DNA from 2 places in the Kitasatospora paranensis genome. Region 2 is predicted to be linked to the other one. Evidence: riboswitches for the same ligand, from Rfam matches in the RefSeq annotation. Region 2 holds a riboswitch; the other holds the start of a gene.
What was found. A riboswitch is a leader RNA that binds a small molecule or an ion and turns the genes downstream of it on or off. The one in region 2 is predicted to bind guanidine.
Positions count from the first base shown of each region.

Region 1: it holds a riboswitch for guanidine, as region 2 does, so the genes downstream of both, ABEB13_RS03445 (MBL fold metallo-hydrolase) here and ABEB13_RS16345 (DMT family transporter) in region 2, are expected to answer to the same signal.

Region 1 is NZ_BAABKV010000001.1:668,107-676,243, reverse strand. Features, by position in the region: gene ABEB13_RS03475 (class I SAM-dependent methyltransferase) at 1-485, opposite strand, end outside; gene ABEB13_RS03470 (hypothetical protein) at 846-1,193, shown strand; partial or broken gene ABEB13_RS03465 (substrate-binding domain-containing protein) at 1,289-1,504, opposite strand; gene ABEB13_RS03460 (hypothetical protein) at 1,537-1,950, shown strand; gene ABEB13_RS03455 (DUF1330 domain-containing protein) at 2,246-2,539, shown strand; gene ABEB13_RS03450 (hypothetical protein) at 2,764-3,696, opposite strand; gene ABEB13_RS03445 (MBL fold metallo-hydrolase) at 3,759-4,637, opposite strand; guanidine-III (ykkC-III) riboswitch at 4,650-4,717, opposite strand; gene ABEB13_RS03440 (helix-turn-helix domain-containing protein) at 4,945-5,538, opposite strand; gene ABEB13_RS03435 (winged helix-turn-helix domain-containing protein) at 5,803-6,402, shown strand; gene ABEB13_RS03430 (MBL fold metallo-hydrolase) at 6,392-7,354, shown strand; gene ABEB13_RS03425 (hypothetical protein) at 7,458-7,637, shown strand; gene ABEB13_RS03420 (alpha/beta hydrolase) at 7,655-8,137, shown strand, end outside.
Region 2 is NZ_BAABKV010000001.1:3,373,594-3,381,730, reverse strand. Features, by position in the region: gene ABEB13_RS16365 (FAD binding domain-containing protein) at 1-722, shown strand, start outside; partial or broken gene ABEB13_RS16360 ((2Fe-2S)-binding protein) at 605-1,161, shown strand; gene ABEB13_RS16355 (xanthine dehydrogenase family protein molybdopterin-binding subunit) at 2,111-4,378, shown strand; tRNA gene ABEB13_RS16350 (tRNA-Cys) at 4,498-4,572, opposite strand; guanidine-III (ykkC-III) riboswitch at 4,818-4,880, shown strand; gene ABEB13_RS16345 (DMT family transporter) at 4,932-5,246, shown strand; gene ABEB13_RS16340 (MFS transporter) at 5,348-6,775, shown strand; partial or broken gene ABEB13_RS16335 (polysaccharide deacetylase family protein) at 6,797-8,049, opposite strand.

The sequences.
Region 1 (8,137 bases), 2.7 Mb from region 2:
GGGGTGATCTCCCGCCCGTGCCGGGCGGCGAGCGCGGCCCGGCCGATCGGATGGAAGAGCGCGAGGCGGCCGCCTGGCCTGCAGACCCGGGCGAGTTCGCGCAGGCCGTCCGCGGGGCCGGACAGGTGGGAGATCAGCCCCGCGCCGAAGACCAGGTCGGCGACACCGTCGCGCAGCGGCAGCCGCGCGCAGTCCGCCAGCACCAGGGCCGCGTCGGCGCGGTGCGCGGACGCCTGCAGGAGCATCTCCGGGGTGAGGTCGACGCCGAGCACCGTGCCGGACGGCCCGACCGAGGCCCGCAGCAGCGGCAGAGCCCGTCCCGTGCCGCAGCCCGCGTCGATGACGAAGCCGCCGTAGCCGGGCGACACCTCGGCGATGGCGTCCGCGTAGCGCGGCGCGTCATCGGGGAACTTCGCGTCCCACCCCGCCGCCCGCGCCCCGAAGAACTCCTGCGTGCGTACCCGTTCAGCTCGGTCATCGCCCATGCGGGCAGCATAGGGCCCGGCCGCCGCCCGGACGGCCCGTCGGCGCGCGGCGGGAATCCTGCGCGATCCCGGTCGACCCCGCTCCGTCCCGATCGATCCCGGCGGACGCGTCGGGCCGGCCGGGCGAACGTGAGAATCAGCCGGGAGGTAAGGCTAGGATTGCCTCACCGGGTCTACGCTGCGGCTCCATGGAATCACTGCGGACGCTGCTGGAAGCGGTCCTCGCCGACGGTCACGCCGACCTGCCCAACGAGGCGGACGGCACCACCACCCTGTCGCTGGAGGCGGTGATCGCCCTGTGGGCGGCGGGCCCGGGAGCGCGCGGACGGCAGACCGTCGCCGCGCCCGGAACGTGCGTGGGTGGTGGCCGAGAGCGGCGGTGTGGTGCGCTCCGTGCTGCGGGTCGGCGGACACCGGTACCGCATCGACGTCACCGGCCGCGACGACGCCCTGTGCGGCGTGGCCGGCTGCCCGTGCCCCGCGATCGGCGCCGAACCGCTCCGGACGTGCAGTGACCACCTCGACCGACCCGGGTGCGCACCCCGAGCCGGCATCCGCGACCCGGACGGACTCACCGCCGAGCGCACCAGGGCCTGGCGTGAGCGGACGGACCTGGCTCGGGAGCAATTGCTCGACGACGAAGCCCTGCTCGCCCGATGGGAGGCCGTCGTCGAGCAGGACGTCCGCCACCCGGGCGACTGCGCCTGACCCGGCGGCGCGTCGCGCACGGGCCGAGGGTCTGCCGGACGTCCACCGGCCGCACGCTGCACTCGGCGCGGTGGGACGGGACCGGTGGAGCCCCGGGCGACGAGCTCGGTGGCGCGTTCGACGTGCAGGGTCTCGACGGCGTGACCCTCCATCAGGCGGATCAGCAGGCTGACCATCCGGCCGAGTTCCCCGAGCGGCTGCCGGACGGTGGTGAGCATCGGGACGGTGCTGCTGAGGTAGACGTCGTCGAAGCCCGCGATCGACAGGTCCTCCGGCACCCGCAGGCCGCGTTCGTGGGCGGCCCGGAGCACGGCCGCCCTTCGCTGTTCGAGATGATGGGGCTGTGGATCTCCGTTACTTCAATCAGACCGGCTGGACAGCGATCTTCAACGGCACCGAGACCGAGATCGGTCGCATGCTGCGTGTGGAGGGCTGGGACCGGCCCACCGGGGCGGCGCTGGTCGTCGACCGGAAGCGCGGAGCCCTTCGTCCGGTGACGGACTATGAGGACTTCTCCCATCTGGAGCCGGCCGACCAGGTCGTCGCCGCCGTGCCCGGCGGGGGATGGCGGGCTCACTGGACGGACCAAGGTCCCGGCGGAACCCCGCTGACCGAGCAGGTCCTCGCGTGGCTCATCACGTCGAAGGGGCGGGCGACGGCCATCACGGTCGACGCGTACGGCCATGTCGAGGACGCCGACAGTGCCGACACTTTCATCCCGCCGGGCGAGGAGCTCGGGCCGCAGACGGGATCGTGATCGGCGCAGCCGGCATTGCCTGACGGATCCGAGAGGGCGATGCACGCGTTGATATCCGGATCGTGAGTGGGTTGGGTGAGGTTGGTGGGTCGGGCGTCAGCGTGAGGGTCAGGGGCCGGGCTGGGTGATCACGTGCCGACCGGCTCACCCGGCCGGACCCCGACGAAGTCGCCGAGCTGTACGTTCCACTCCTGCAACCCCTGCTCTGCGGCGACTCCCCGGCCCTCCCGCCCGCATAGGCTCGTCCTGTCAACGGCGAACGCCGGCACAGAACTTCGACATCCTGGAGGTTTCCATGGCCAAGGGCTACTGGGTCAGCGTCTACCGCACCATCTCCGACCCCGAGAAGATGGCTGCCTACAGCAAGCTGGCCGGTCCGGCCGTCCGGGCCGCGGGCGGACGGGTCCTCTCCCGTGGCAGCCGGGTCGTCGCACACGACGACGGAATCGCCGAATTCACCGTCCTGATCGAGTTCGACAGCTTCGAGCAGGCCGTCGCCGCGCGCGAGAGCGAGCCTTACCAGGAGGCGCTGGCCGCTCTGTCCGACGGCGTCGAGCGCGACTTCCGGATCGTAGAGGGCGTCGACTGACACCGGCGATCGCATGGTGGCCGCCTCCCCGGCGGTCACCATGCCCGGGCCACCCTGCATCGGCAGCCGTCGCGACCTCACCCCGCGTCAGCTATCGATGCGGGTCGGCTGCTGCAACAGGTCCACCGACATTGACAAGCGATTGGATCTGATTCTGTTCCCTGGGGGCATGCTTGCTTGCGGCGCGCCTCGGACCGTGCGGCCCGCGCAGCGAACTGACTGGGTCAGGAAGAGCAAGGGTGTGCGGAGTGGTGACCGAGGAGGCTCGCGGCACCGCCCACCCAGACACTGCGTCCTTCCCCCTTGGTCAGGGTGAGGACCGCCGAACGGCCCGTCTGGGTGTATTGGGTGATCTGCAACTGTCGGCCTGCGTGGATGCGGGGGTCGGCGCTGACCTGGGCCGCGCTTGAAACGCCGGTGGCCCGGTCCACGGCGAGATCCCGGCCGAGGTACGCGTTCGTCTGGATCGCGCGTTCGGGCATACCTGTGATGTCGTTGCGGCAGAACAGATGGATCCCGTTGACGTTCAGCTCGCGCTGCAGGGCCATGAGCCGGTCGTAGTCCAGACCGCCCAGTTGTCGCTGCAGTCGGGCGAAGGCGCCGGGTGCCACCTCGACGGTCAACTTGGGCGAGCCGACGGACAGGACCGGCAGCCCGGCGGCCAGGGACGGAAGCGGCACGTGGAAGATCTCCTCCAATGCCTGCGCGCGGCCGTACGCGATCAAGGGCTCACTTGAGTCGAACTGAAGCATGACCGTGCCGTCGCCGGCAAGCGAGGCCCGTGCCGATCCGCCCGACGGCGTGGTGATCAGCAGGTCAAGGCCTGCGGTGATGGCCCCGGTCTGGGTGAGCGCGTGCACGGTGCCGATGAAGCCGTGGGCGCACGCTCCGAGTGCCTTCCCGGTCGGTGTCAGGACGGTCAGGTCGAGCTCGTACCCGGAAGGGCTCTGAAGCCCGGTCCGTTGGCGGACGGCATCGACGAAGACGGTCTCGGGGGCGCCGGTGCGCCGGGCCAGATCCCGGCGTTGGGCTGAGCTCAATGCTGCGACGTCGGCGCCGATGACGACAGCGAAGGGGTTGCCCAGCCCGTTGTTCGGATCGCGGGGGTCGACGAACGCCGAGCCGAGAACGACCCGGACACCGGCCTGCGGCACCACGCGTCGGTCTGCCGTTCTCGCCGCCGGGGAGCCGTGACGGGGCCCGGTCTGGTCCGTGCCGCTCATGCGTCGGGGCACAGGATGAACAGCGGGAAGGCGCGGTGGCTGGGCTGGTCGCCGGCCTGCCTCAGTGCCTCGCGGATGTCACGCAGGTGGCCGGTGGTCATCTGCAGTGGGGGCTCGTCGGGCTGGTAGACGGCGCGGATGGGATAGTCCACGCCCGGTTTCCGGGTCATCTCGATGTGGCAGCCGAGTACATGGGTGACCGTCCGGCGGTCGCAGAAGTCGATCAAGCGATCGATCGTCCGGCTGAATGCCTGCCAGTCCTTGATGGAGAGGCGGCCGGGGTAGACCGTGTCGCCGGTCAGGAGGAACCCGGTCCACGGGTCGTAGAACGTGACGGCGGCCTCGTGGTGGCCCGGGGTGGCCAGACATTCCAGCACTCGGCCCCCGAGGTCGATCTGCGCCACGGCTTCGGGGTGGTCGGTGAATCCGAAGTACGGCCAGGCGGTGGCCGGCTCCGCGCTGACAACCGTGGTGTCAGGGCGATCGGTGAACTGGCCGTCGCCCGCAATGTGGTCGCCGTGCGGATGGGTGTGCAGCACGAGCAGTTGGTACCCGTGCCGGGGGTGACGGGCGAGCCAGGAATCGATGAGCTCGTCGACCGCTCGGCGCAGAGGGAAGAACTCGGACGATGCAGTGGCCCCGGTGTCGATCAGCACCGCCCGGGCGTTGCCGAAGAACAGGAACAGGAACGGCGCCTCGTAGTCGATCGCCATGTTCTGCCGCAGGACGAACGTGTGCTCGTCGTAGGCATGGACCTGGATGTCCGGGTCGGTGTTGTGCTTGGCGGACGGTGATCCGTGGATCCACCGGACGTCCAGTCCATGAGGGCTGAGGGCCTCTCCGGTGAAGTCGATCAGGCAGGTGCGTGCGCCCATGACGTCTCCTCGAGTGCGTCGTCTTGGCGGGCCGGGTACGGCGCACATCTCGTCCGGGGCAGGCAGATCCAAGCCTCCGCCGCAACGCTAACACGGACGGTCGGGTCGCTTCACTGCCCACCGCAGCCACGCCCGTGTGACATGCCAGGCCCCGCCGAGCTGGAAGTCCGCACCCCGGCCGACCGCCCCCGGGGCGCAGGTGGGAGTCCGGGGCCCCGGGGCCGCCGTCCGGCGCGGGGGTCCTCGATGTCGATGCCGACCGCACCGGCGGCGGCGTCCCGGCCGGCGGCGGTGGGGGACCGGCGTGTCACGGGGCGGGGTGGGAGCTGTCCTGGGCGTCGTCCCCGCGTTGGTGGCCACGGCGGGCGTCGCGGTCGAAGATGCCCAGGACCTCGCAGGGCCCGCCCTCGGCGCCGATGGCGTGCGGCAGCATGGTGGGGAACTCCGCCGCCTGGTTCGTCTCCACGCGGATGCGCCGGTTGCCCAGCAGCAGGACCGCGGTGCCGGACAGGACGACGAGCCACTCCCGGCCCGGGTGGGCGCGCAGGCGGCCGGGGTTGTCGGGCGGCGGGTTCGTCATGCGCTGGCGCACCACGCTCATGCCGGGCTCCGCCTTGATCGGCCAGCGCATGAGCCCGCGGGCCCCGTCGATCGTCGGGCTGATGATGACGTCGTCGGCCGCGTTCTCGACGAGCTGGTCCAGCGAGGTGTCCAGGGCCCGGGCGAGCGTGACGAGCTGGTCCAGGGCGAGACGGCGCCGGCCGTTCTCGATCCGGCTGAGCGTGGACGGGCTGACCCGGGCGCGGGAGGCCAGTTCCTCCAAGGACCAGCCCTGCGCCACCCGCAGGGCGCGGATCCGCTTGCGTACCAGGCTGTCCAGCTCACCGTCCTCTTGCGTCATGGGCAACAGGATATGCGTTGACGGCAAGGCGTGGGCTGCCGTGGTGACATGGCCCGTACGTGACGGGGGCGGGGTCCGGCCCTGGGTGCTCGGCTCGGTCCGGAGCCGGCGTGGAAGTCCGAGGCGGATCTCTGATGGTCCGACACCAACGCTCCAGCTCAGCACATGTGAGGACCGTCGCGCGAACGGCCGGCGCAACTCGGCATCCCCACGAAAGCCAAAGAAGACGTTGACAATGATGAATGCCAAAGTACTCTTTGACATATGCGACTGAGCGATCCCAAGGCGATTCGCGCCCTGGCTCACCCGACCCGGCTGGATCTGCTGGAGACACTCGGCAGGATCGGGCCGGCCACGGCGGCCACCTGCGGGCGGCTGCTGGGCGTGTCCCAGGCCAGCTGTTCGTTCCACCTGCGCCATCTGGCGAAGTACGGCTACGTCGAGGAGGCCGGGCCGGGCAGTGACCGGCGCGAGCGGCGCTGGCAGGTCGTCGACCGGCAGATGCTGTTGGCCGGCAGCGGGCAGGTCGATCCGCTGGTGGTGCAGCAGCTGAGCCGGGTGGTGGTCGAGCGCGAGGCCGCCCGGGTGCTCGACTGGGTGGACCGCTCGCCCGGCGAAGACACCGAGTGGCGGGACGCGGCCCGGGGGATGGCGGCCACCGTGCGGGTCACGGCTGCCGAGGCCGCCGAGATCAAGGCGCAGTGGCGGGCGATCCTCGCCCCGTACCTGGCGCGGGACGCGGCCGAGGCCGTTCCGGGCGCCGAGCCGGATGCACCCGTCGCCGACCGGCGGCACGTCCGGTACTTCATGGCGGCATCGCCGCTGGCCGACACGGACCTGGGGGAGAACACCGATGACTGCTGACACCACCACGCCGATCGACTTCACCGGTAGTGCGCCGATCGCCGGAAGCCTCGACGTGCGCTGGAACCACGGCGTGCGGTCGCGGCGGGCCGACGCCGAGCCGCTCATCCAGGTGCACGCCTACGATGAGCACACCTTCGTCCTGCGCCAGAGCAAGAGCGTCAGCTACGAGGCGCCCTTCCTCTACCTGCTCTTCGGCAACGAGCGTGCCCTGCTGCTGGACACCGGGGCCACGGCCGACCCGGCCCGGTTCCCGCTGCGGACGACCGTCGATGCGCTGGTGGACACCTGGCTGCGCGAGCACCCGCGCCCGGACTACGAGTTGGTCGTGGCCCACACGCACGGGCACGGCGACCACGTCGCCGCCGACGCGCAGTTCGCCGACCGGCCGGCCACCACGGTGGTGGCCAGGGAGGCGGAGGCGGTCCAGGAGTTCTTCGGCTTCACCTCCTGGCCGCAGGAGACCGTCGTGTTCGACCTCGGCGGCCGCGTGCTGGAGGTGATCGGCTCTCCGGGCCACCACAAGGCCGCCGTCACCATTCACGATCCGTGGACGGGCATCCTGCTCACCGGTGACACCGTCTACCCGGGCCGGCTCTACGCCTTCGACTTCGCGGAGTTCACCGCGACGCTGGATCGGCTGGTGGACTTCACCCGGAGCAGGCAGGTCACCCACGTGCTGGGCTGCCATGTCGAGCTCACCGACCGCCCGGGCAAGGACTTCCCGCTCGGGGCGCGTTACCAGCCGGGCGAGCGCGAACCGCAGATGACGGTGGAGCAGTTGGTGGCGGTACGGGACGCGGCACACGCCGTCGCCGACCGGCCCGGGGTCCACGTCTTCGACGACTTCATCCTCTTCAACGGGCCGTGCACCTCCGCACAGCTCGGCATGATCGTCCGAGGACTCGCCCACAAGGCGGGCCGGGGCCTCGCCGCCGCCGTCGGCCGGTGACCCACGTCGACGCATCGTCAGATCGGTCTGCTCTCGGGGAGTTGCCCTCCGGGGAGGCGGCCCCGGGTCGGGGTGTCAGGATCGATGTGGCATCGTGGCCCGCATGGCCGAATCGATCGATCCTTCGCTCGCCGATGCCGAACTGACCGCCTTCGTCGAGGCAGTCCGACAGGACCCCGACCTCCGGCCCGTGCCGTGGGCGCGGCGGAGCTGCGGCGCGCCCAGCGTCTCCGTGTCGACGCCCGGCCCCGCGGCCCCGAGATCGCCCACGTCGATGATCTGACGATCGGTCCGGCTGCCGTGGGGGTCCGTCTCTACCGGCCCTCGGCGGCCTGCGGGCCGCTGGTGGTGTTCCTGCACGGCGGGATGTGGACGATCGGCGATCTGGAGTCGCACGATCGGTTGTGCCGCCGATTGGCGTTCAGGACCGGTGCGGCGGTGCTGAGCGTCGACTTCCGCCGGGCTCCGGAGCATCCGTGGCCGGCTGCCGTCGACGACTGCGTGGAGGTCGTCCGATGGGCGGTCGCCGGCGGGGATTCCGGCACCGGGACTGCCGGCCCGATCGTGGTCATGGGTGACAGCTCCGGCGGGAACCTGGCCGCGCTCGCCTGCCTGCGTCTGCGCGACGAGGGCGGGCCGCTGCCGGCCGCCCAGATCCTGGCGTACCCCAACACCGATCTGACGCTCTCCTGCCCCAGCGCACGGTCGAAGGCCGCGGGCTGGGGCCTGGCGGCCGACGACGTCGCGTGGGGGGCCGAGCAATGGGTCCCGGACCCGTCCCGG
Region 2 (8,137 bases):
CCGAGCTGCGCGGCTGGCGCTACGAGGACGGCGGCACCGCCGTCCTGGGCGCCGGGCTCACCCACGCCCGGATGGACCGCCCCGACTTCGCCGCGCTCATCCCCGCCCTCGCCGACGCCGCCCGCACGGCCGGCCCGCCGCAGATCCGCAACGTGGGCACGCTCGGCGGCAACATCGCCACCGCCGCCCCGGCGGGCGACACCCTCCCCGTGCTCGCCGCCCTGGAGGCGACGGCCACCCTGGCCCGGGCCGGAGCCGTCCGCGACGTCCCGGTCAGCCACCTGCTGACCGGCCTCGACCCGATCCGGCCCGGTGAGCTGCTCACCTGGGTCCGCGTCCCGCTGCTGCACGCCCCGCAGGTGTTCCTCAAGGCCGGCGGCCGCAGTGGCCCGTCCCGCGGCGCCGCATCGGTGGCCATCGTCCTCGACCCGGCCCGCCGGGGCGTGCGCTGCGCCGTGGGCGCCGTCGCCCCCGTCCCGCTGCGGCCGCTGGAGGCCGAGGCCTGGATCGCCGGCTGCATCGACTGGGACGCCCGCGGCGAGGAGGGTGCGCAGGCCGTCGACCCCGCGGCGCTCGCCGCCTTCGGCGAGTACGTGGCCGGCGCGTGCGTCCCCGACGCCGCGCTGGACGGCGCCCCCGAGGGGGCGGCCACCACTCTCGTGCGCCAGCGGCGTACCGTGGCGGTGCTGGCCCGTCGGGCACTGGGAAGGGCGCTGAAGTGACGACAGACCCCATCGACCCCGGCCACGCGCCCGACCTGCTCGGCGACGTGCGGCCCTGCGCCTCGTACACGCTGCGGGTCAACGGCTTCGAGCGGCCCGTCAACGATGCCTGGATCGGCGAGAGCCTGCTCTACGTCCTCCGTGAGCGGCTCGGTCTGGCCGGCGCCAAGGACGGCTGCGAGCAGGGCGAGTGCGGTGCCTGCTCGGTGCAGGTCGACGGCCAGCTGGTGGCCGGCTGCCTGGTGCCCGCCGCGCTCGCCGCCGACAGCGAGATCGCCACCGTCGAGGGCCTCTCCGGCGCCGGCGCCGCCAGCGACGTCCAGCAGGCCCTGGCCGAGTCCGGGGCCGTCCAGTGCGGCTACTGCACCCCGGCCTCGCCATGGCCGTGCACGACCTGCTGCAGCGCAACCACCGGCCCAGCGACGTCGAGGCGCGCCAGGCGCTCTGCGGCAACCTCTGCCGCTGCACCGGCTACCGCGGCGTGCTCGCCGCGGTGCAGACGGTCGCCCAGGCACGCGAGGCGGAGCTGGAGGCCGAGCTCGCGGCCGCGGCCGAGCAGGCCGAGGCCGCCGCCGCGGCGGGCGCCGGCACCGGCCCGGACACCGAGCAGCCCGCCGCCGAGCAGCCCGCCCCGGTCGGCCGACAGTCCGCCACCGACCTCCCGCTCGCCGGCGAGCTGCCGCTGTACGCCGACTCCGAGCTCTGGGTCGAGGCCGACCAGTACGCCGCGGCGCACCCCGCCCCGGCCGCGCCCGAAGGCCCCACCGGCCCCGGCGCCACCCACCAGGGCGGCGTGTACGAGCCCGGCTACTACCAGCCCTCCGGGCAGCAGACCGGTGAGCACCCCGCGCCGTACATCCCGGCGCAGGGCAGCCCCTTCGACGGCGGCCAGCACGACACCGGCGGCCACCACGACACCGGCGCCCACCCGGCGGGCGGCTACGACCCGACCCCGTACGACACCGGCCTGTACGAGGCGACGCCGGCGCACGGCACCGCCCACGACGGCCCGCCGCACGACACCACCCCCGCCCACGGCACGCCGTACATCCCGACGCCGGCGCACGGCACCGCCCACGACGGCGGGTACACGCCCACCCCGCCGCACGGCACCCCGGTGTACGAGGCGGCGGCGCCCTACGCCGGCTACGAGGCCGCCGGGTACGGCACCCCCGGCTACGGCGTCCCCGGGTACGACGGCACCCAGCCGTACGACCCCGCCCACGCCACCCCGGCGCACGGCTACCACGGCACACCCGGGTACGACGGCACGCCCGGGTACGACGGCACCGTCTACGACGGCACCGTCTACGACGGCACCACCCCCGCCCACGGCATCCTCATCCAGCCTTCGGCCGGGGGAGCACCATTCCCGAGGACGAGAACGCATGACCGCGCCCACCGACGCACCGGCCGCCGGCGCGGAACCGTTCGGCCTCGGCAGCTCCCCGCTGCGCACCGACGCCCTCCCCAAGGCGCTCGGCATCTTCCCGTACGCGGCCGACCTGTGGGCGGAAGGGCTGCTGTGGGGCGCACTGCTGCGCTCCCCGCACGCGCACGCCCGGATCGCCTCGGTCGACACCTCGGCCGCCCTCGCGCTGCCCGGCGTGCACGCCGTCGTCACCGCCGCCGACCTGGCCTCCTGCCCGCCCGCGGGCGACCGCCCGGTGCTCGCCGCCGACGTCGTCCGCCACCACGGCGAGCCGATCGCCGCCGTCGCCGCCGAGACCCCGGACACCGCCCGCCTCGCCGCCTCGCTGATCGTCGTCGAGTACGAGCCGCTGGAGGCCGTCACCGACCCCGAGGCCGCGTTCAACGCCCCGCCGCTGCACCCCGACGGCAACCTCCTGCGGCACCTCCCGCTGCGCACCGGCGACCCGGAGGCCGTCGGCGAGATCGTGGTCGAGGGCCTGTACCAGGTCGGCCGTCAGGACCCCGCGCCGATCGGGGCCGAGGCCGGCCTCGCGGTGCCCCGCCCCGACGGCGGCGTCGAGCTCCACCTGTCCACCACCGACCCGCACGGCGACCGCGACCGCGCCGCCGCCTGCCTCGGCCTCGACCCGGACCGGGTGCGCACCGTCGTCACCGGCGTCCCCGGCGCCGTCTCCGACCGCGAGGCGCTCGGCTTCCAGGTCGTCCTCGCCCTGCTCGCCCTGCGCACCGGACGCCCGGTGAAGATGACCCTCACCCGCGAGGAGTCCTTCCACACCCACACCTCCCGGCACCCCGCGCTGCTCCGCTACCGCCACCACGCCGACGCCGAGGGCCGGCTGGTCAAGGTTGAGGCGCAGGTCCTGCTCGACGGCGGCGCCTACGCCGACGTCTCCGCCGAGGCGCTGGCCGCGGCGACCGCCTTCGCGGTCGGCCCCTACACCTGCCCCAACGTGTTCGTCGACGCGTGGGCGGTGCGCACCAACAACCCGCCAGCCGGGCGGATGCGCGGCGAGGGCGCCCTGCAGACCTGCTTCGCCTACGAGTCCCAGCTCGACCAGCTCGCCAAGCAGGTCGGGGTGGAACCGCTGGAGATCCGCCGCCGCAACGCGATGGCGACCGGCGACGCGCTGCCCACCGGCCAGGCGGTCACCTGCCCGGCACCGGTGGCCGCGCTGCTCGACGCCGTGACCGAGCTGCCGCTGCCGGCGCTGCCGGTGGACGACCCGGAGGGCGACTGGATGCTGCCGGGCGGGCCGGGCGGCGCGGGTGAGCCGTCCGCCGTCCGCCGCGGCATCGGCTACGCCGTCGGGATGGTCCACATGCTCGGCGCCGAGGGCGAGGACGAGATCTCCACCGCGACCGTGCGGGTCAGCGGCGACCACGCCACCGTGATCTGCGCCGCGGTCGACGCCGGCCAGGGCTTCGCCACCCTCGCCCGGCAGATCGTGCAGAGCGTCCTCGGGGTCTCCGAGGTGTACGTGGCCCCGGCCGACTCCGACCAGTCGCCGGCCGGGCCGTCCGCCCGCGGCCGGCACACCTGGGTGTCCGGCGGTGCGATCGAGCGGGCCGCGCTGATGGTCCGCCACCAGCTGCTGCAGCCGATCGCGGCGAACTTCGGCATGTCGGTGGAGCTGCTCTCGATCGCCGACGGCAAGATCACTTCCTACGACGGCGTGCTCGGCATGCCGGTCGCCGAGGCGCTGGAGGGCAAGGAGCTCTGGGCGACCGCCCAGTGCCGTCCGCATCCCACCGAGCCGCTGGACGAGAACGGGCACGGCGACGCGTTCGTCTCGATCGCGTTCTGCGCGATGCGGGCCGTGGTGGACGTGGACATCGAACTCGGCGCCGTCCGGGTGGTCGACGTGACCGTCGCCCAGGACGTCGGCCGGGCCCTGAACCCCCGCCAGATCGAGGACCGCATCGAGGGCGCCGTCGCCCAGGGCGTCGGCCTCGCCCTGCTGGAGGACCTGCGCACCGAGGGCGGCCGCCCGGTCAACCCCTCGCTCACCGGCTACCGGCTGCCGACCGCGCTGGACACCCCGGAGATCCGGATCGCCGCCCTGGTCGAGGAGCGCGACGTGGTCGCCACCTTCGGTGCCAAGGCGGTCAGCGCCGCCCCGGCCGTGGTCGCCCCGGCGGCCGTCGCCGCGGCCGTCCGGGCCGCCACCGGTCTGCCGGTCGGCCGGCTGCCGATCCTCCCCGAGGACGCCATCGTCGTCTGACGGCGCGGCCGTCCGCCGCGCGCCGGAACTCCCCCGGGAATTCCGGCGCGCGGCCCCGTCTGGATTTCCGGGAATGCCGAATTCCCGGGCGGTGGAATTCGCCGTCCGGGAATGCGGAGTGGAGGCCGTGGCGGGAATTGAACCCGCGTGCACCGATTTGCAGTCGGTTCCCTGGGCCACTCGGGCACACGGCCAGGGGTCGGCGGGGCCCGTCAACAGGGGCCTGCCGGGAGGGGAGGGTGGTGCGCGCTCAGGCGCAGCGACAGCGCGGACAAAAGGTGGCACAGGTGCGGGGCGCGATGATCGCCGCCGTCTTCCTGTTCATGGCCGACCCCTGTCGTCGTGTTCCGTTGCGCTGGTGAATTCATCTTACGGGGTGCGCTGCGGTGCGCGTCAATATCCGAATATGAATTCCGTGTGTCGTCGTGTGTTACGTTCGAAGGAGGCGAGGGATCGCCCCCGGACGAGGTGCGTCGTACCCGGCACGACAAGACGACGCGGTATGCGGGCGGCAGCGCGAGGAGCTGCCGCCGACTACTGCGGAGGTGTCGTCGTGGCCTGGATCGTGCTGATCGTGGCGGGTGTGCTGGAGACCGTGTGGGCGGTCGCCCTGGAGGGGTCGAAGGGGTTCTCCCGCCCGCTGCCGAGCGCGGTGTTCGCCGTCGCCCTGGTGCTGTCGATGGGCGGGCTGGCCTACGCCATGCGCACCATCCCGCTCGGGACGGGCTACGCGGTGTGGGTCGGGATCGGCGCGGTGGGCACCGCGCTGTACGGGATGGCGGCGCTCGGGGACGCGATGACCGCGGCCCGGGTGAGCTGCCTGCTGCTCATCGTCGGCGGGGTGGTCGGGCTCAAGGCGCTGCACTGAGCGGTGCCGTGCCGGCCCGCGGTCCTACGTCCCGGGGCGGAGTCGCGCACCCGTCCGAAGGTCAGGAGTCATCCGGGCCGGTGGGCCTTACGATGGCTGCCATGACCAGCACCGCCGCCACCGCACCCGACCGCACCGCCCTCACCCCCGACGGCGGCGGCGGGGTGCTCGGCGGCCCGTACCGGGCGCTCACCCTGGGGATCGTCTCGGTGGTACTGCTGCTGGCCTTCGAGGCGACCGCGGTCAACACCGCGATGCCGGTGGCGGCCCGGCAGCTCGACGGCCTCGGGCTGTACGCCTTCGCGTTCTCCGGCTACTTCACCACCACGCTCTTCGCGCTGGTCGTCTCCGGCCAGTGGTGCGACCGCAGCGGCCCGATGGCGCCGCTGTTCAGCGGCATCGCGGTCTTCGGTACCGGGCTGGTGGTGGCCGGCACGGCGGTCGGCATGTGGCCGTTCGTGGCCGGCCGGGCGATCCAGGGCCTGGGCGGCGGCCTGGTGATCGTCGCGCTCTACGTGGTGGTCGGCCGGGCGTTCCCGGAGCGGCTGCGGCCGGCGGTCTTCGCGGCGTTCTCGGCGGCCTGGGTGCTGCCGTCGATCCTCGGCCCGGTGGTGGCCGGTGCGGTCACCCAGCACCTGGGCTGGCGCTGGGTGTTCCTGGCCGTGCCGGTGCTGATCCTGCTGCCGCTGGCGGTGATGGGCCCGGCGCTGCGCCGGGCCGAGCGCGCCCAGCCGCCGCAGCGGGCCGGGGTGTTCGACCGCAGCCGGACGTGGGCCGCGGCCCGGGCCGCGGTCGGCGCCGCCCTGCTCCAGTACGCGGGCCAGCGCCTGGACCCGGTCGCCCTGCTGCCCGCGGCGCTGGGTGCGGCCCTGCTGGTGCCCGCGGTGCTGCGGCTGCTGCCGGCCGGCACCCTCCGGGCGGCCCGCGGGCTGCCGGTGGTGATCCTGCTGCGCGGGGTCGCGGCCGGTGCGTTCTTCGCCGCCGAGGCCTTCGTGCCGCTGATGATGGTGACCCAGCGCAACCTCTCGCCGACCCTGGCCGGGATGACGCTGACCAGCGGCGGGCTGTCCTGGGCGCTGGGCTCCTGGCTGCAGGGCCGGCCGCGGGCCGAGCGGCACCGGGAGGCGATGATCCGGCTCGGGTTCGTGCTCTGCGCGGTGGCGATCGCGGGCGCGGCGCTGGTGCTCGTCCCGGCGGCGCCGGTCTGGACGGCGGCGGTGGCCTGGGCGGTCGGCGGCGTCGGCATGGGGATGGCGGTGTCGAGCATCAGCGTGCTGATGATGAAGCTCTCGGCGCCGGAGGACACCGGTGCCAACTCGGCGGCGCTCCAGCTGAGCGACGCGCTGGGCAACGTCCTGCTGATCGGTCTGGCCGGCGTGCTGTTCGCGGCGCTGGGCGGCGGCTCGGCGGCCGCCGCCGCCCAGGACGCTCCCGCCCCGGCGGGGTCGTTCGCGGTGATCTTCCTGGTGATGACGGGGGTGGCCCTGCTGGGCGCCCTGGTGTCCGGCCGCACCCGCGCGGCCGGCTGAGCCCGTCCGGGCCGCCGTCCGTCAGGAGCCGGATCCGCCGAGGAAGGTCCGCCAGCCGCCGCCCGGCGACTCGCCGGGAGCCAGTGACTGGAGCTTGCGCAGCACGGCCGTGTCCTGTGCCTCCAGCCAGTCCACCAGCTGGCGGAAGGAGACCAGCCGGACGTCGGGCTTGTCGGCGATCGCCTTGAGCGCGTCCTCGACGGCGTTCATGTAGATGCCGCCGTTCCACTGCTCGAAGTGGTTCCCGATGATCATCGGCGCCCGGTTGGTGGTGTACGCGCGCTGGAAGCCGGCCAGGTAGGAGTCACGGGCCTGGGTCTGCCAGCCGTCGTACTTGGCGGTGTCGCCCTTGGTGCTGGCTCCGGACTGGTTGTACATGATGTTGTAGTCCATCGACAGCACCTGGAAGCTGTGACCGGGGAACGGGATCGACTGCAGCGGCATGTCCCACAGGGCGCCGCCCTGGATCTTCTGCGGCCAGACCTGGAGGCCGCCGGGGCCGCTGCTGTCGTAGCGCCAGCCGCGCTTGGCGGCGGTGGGCAGCAGCCCGCGCTGGCCCTCCAGGCACGGGGTCCGGCCGCCGATCAGCTCCTTGCGGTAGTCGAAGGGCAGCGCCGGCAGGTCGGTGTAGCCGGTGTTCGTCCGCCAGTTCATGACGAAGTCCATCGCCTGCTGGATCTCGCTGTCCCAGTCCTCGGGGACCACCGGCCGCCGCCGGTCGGGCCGCAGAAGTGCCCGTTGAAGTGGGTGCCGATCTCGTGGCCCTCCAGCCACGCGTCGCCGACCTGCTGCAGGGTCGCGCGCACGTGCTCGTTGCTGAGGTAGCCGATGTCGGAGGCGCCCACCGGGTGCTGCGGCGGGTGGTACAGGTCCTTCTTGGACTCCGGCAGGGCGTAGATGCCGCTCAGGAAGAACGTCATCTTCGCGTCGTGGTCCTGGGCGAGCTTGCGGAACCGGCTGAACAGCTGGTTGTCGAGCTCGCCGGCGCCGTCCCAGGAGAAGACCACGAACTGCGGCGGTGTCTGGCCCGGCTCCAACTGGTCGGTCTCCGGCTGGTGCGGCTGGGGGCCGGTGTCGGAGGTCGAGCCGTCGCCGATCAGGGTGGCGGGCGGCTGGGGCGTGTCCGCGTGGGTGGCGGCGGACTGCGAGGCCCTGACCGGGGGCGCGCCGGCCGGGTCGCCGTTGCCGGTGCCGTGCTCCGCGCAGCCTGCCGCCAGGGTGGCGGCGGTGGCGGCTCCGGCGGCCAGCAGAGTCCTGCGGGAGAGAGCGTCCAAGGTCGTGTCCGTTCGGGTCGGGTCCGGTCGCGGGTGGGCGATCGGACGAGCTGACAGTCCGACAGTCGGATCGACGGGTCCGGGAGGG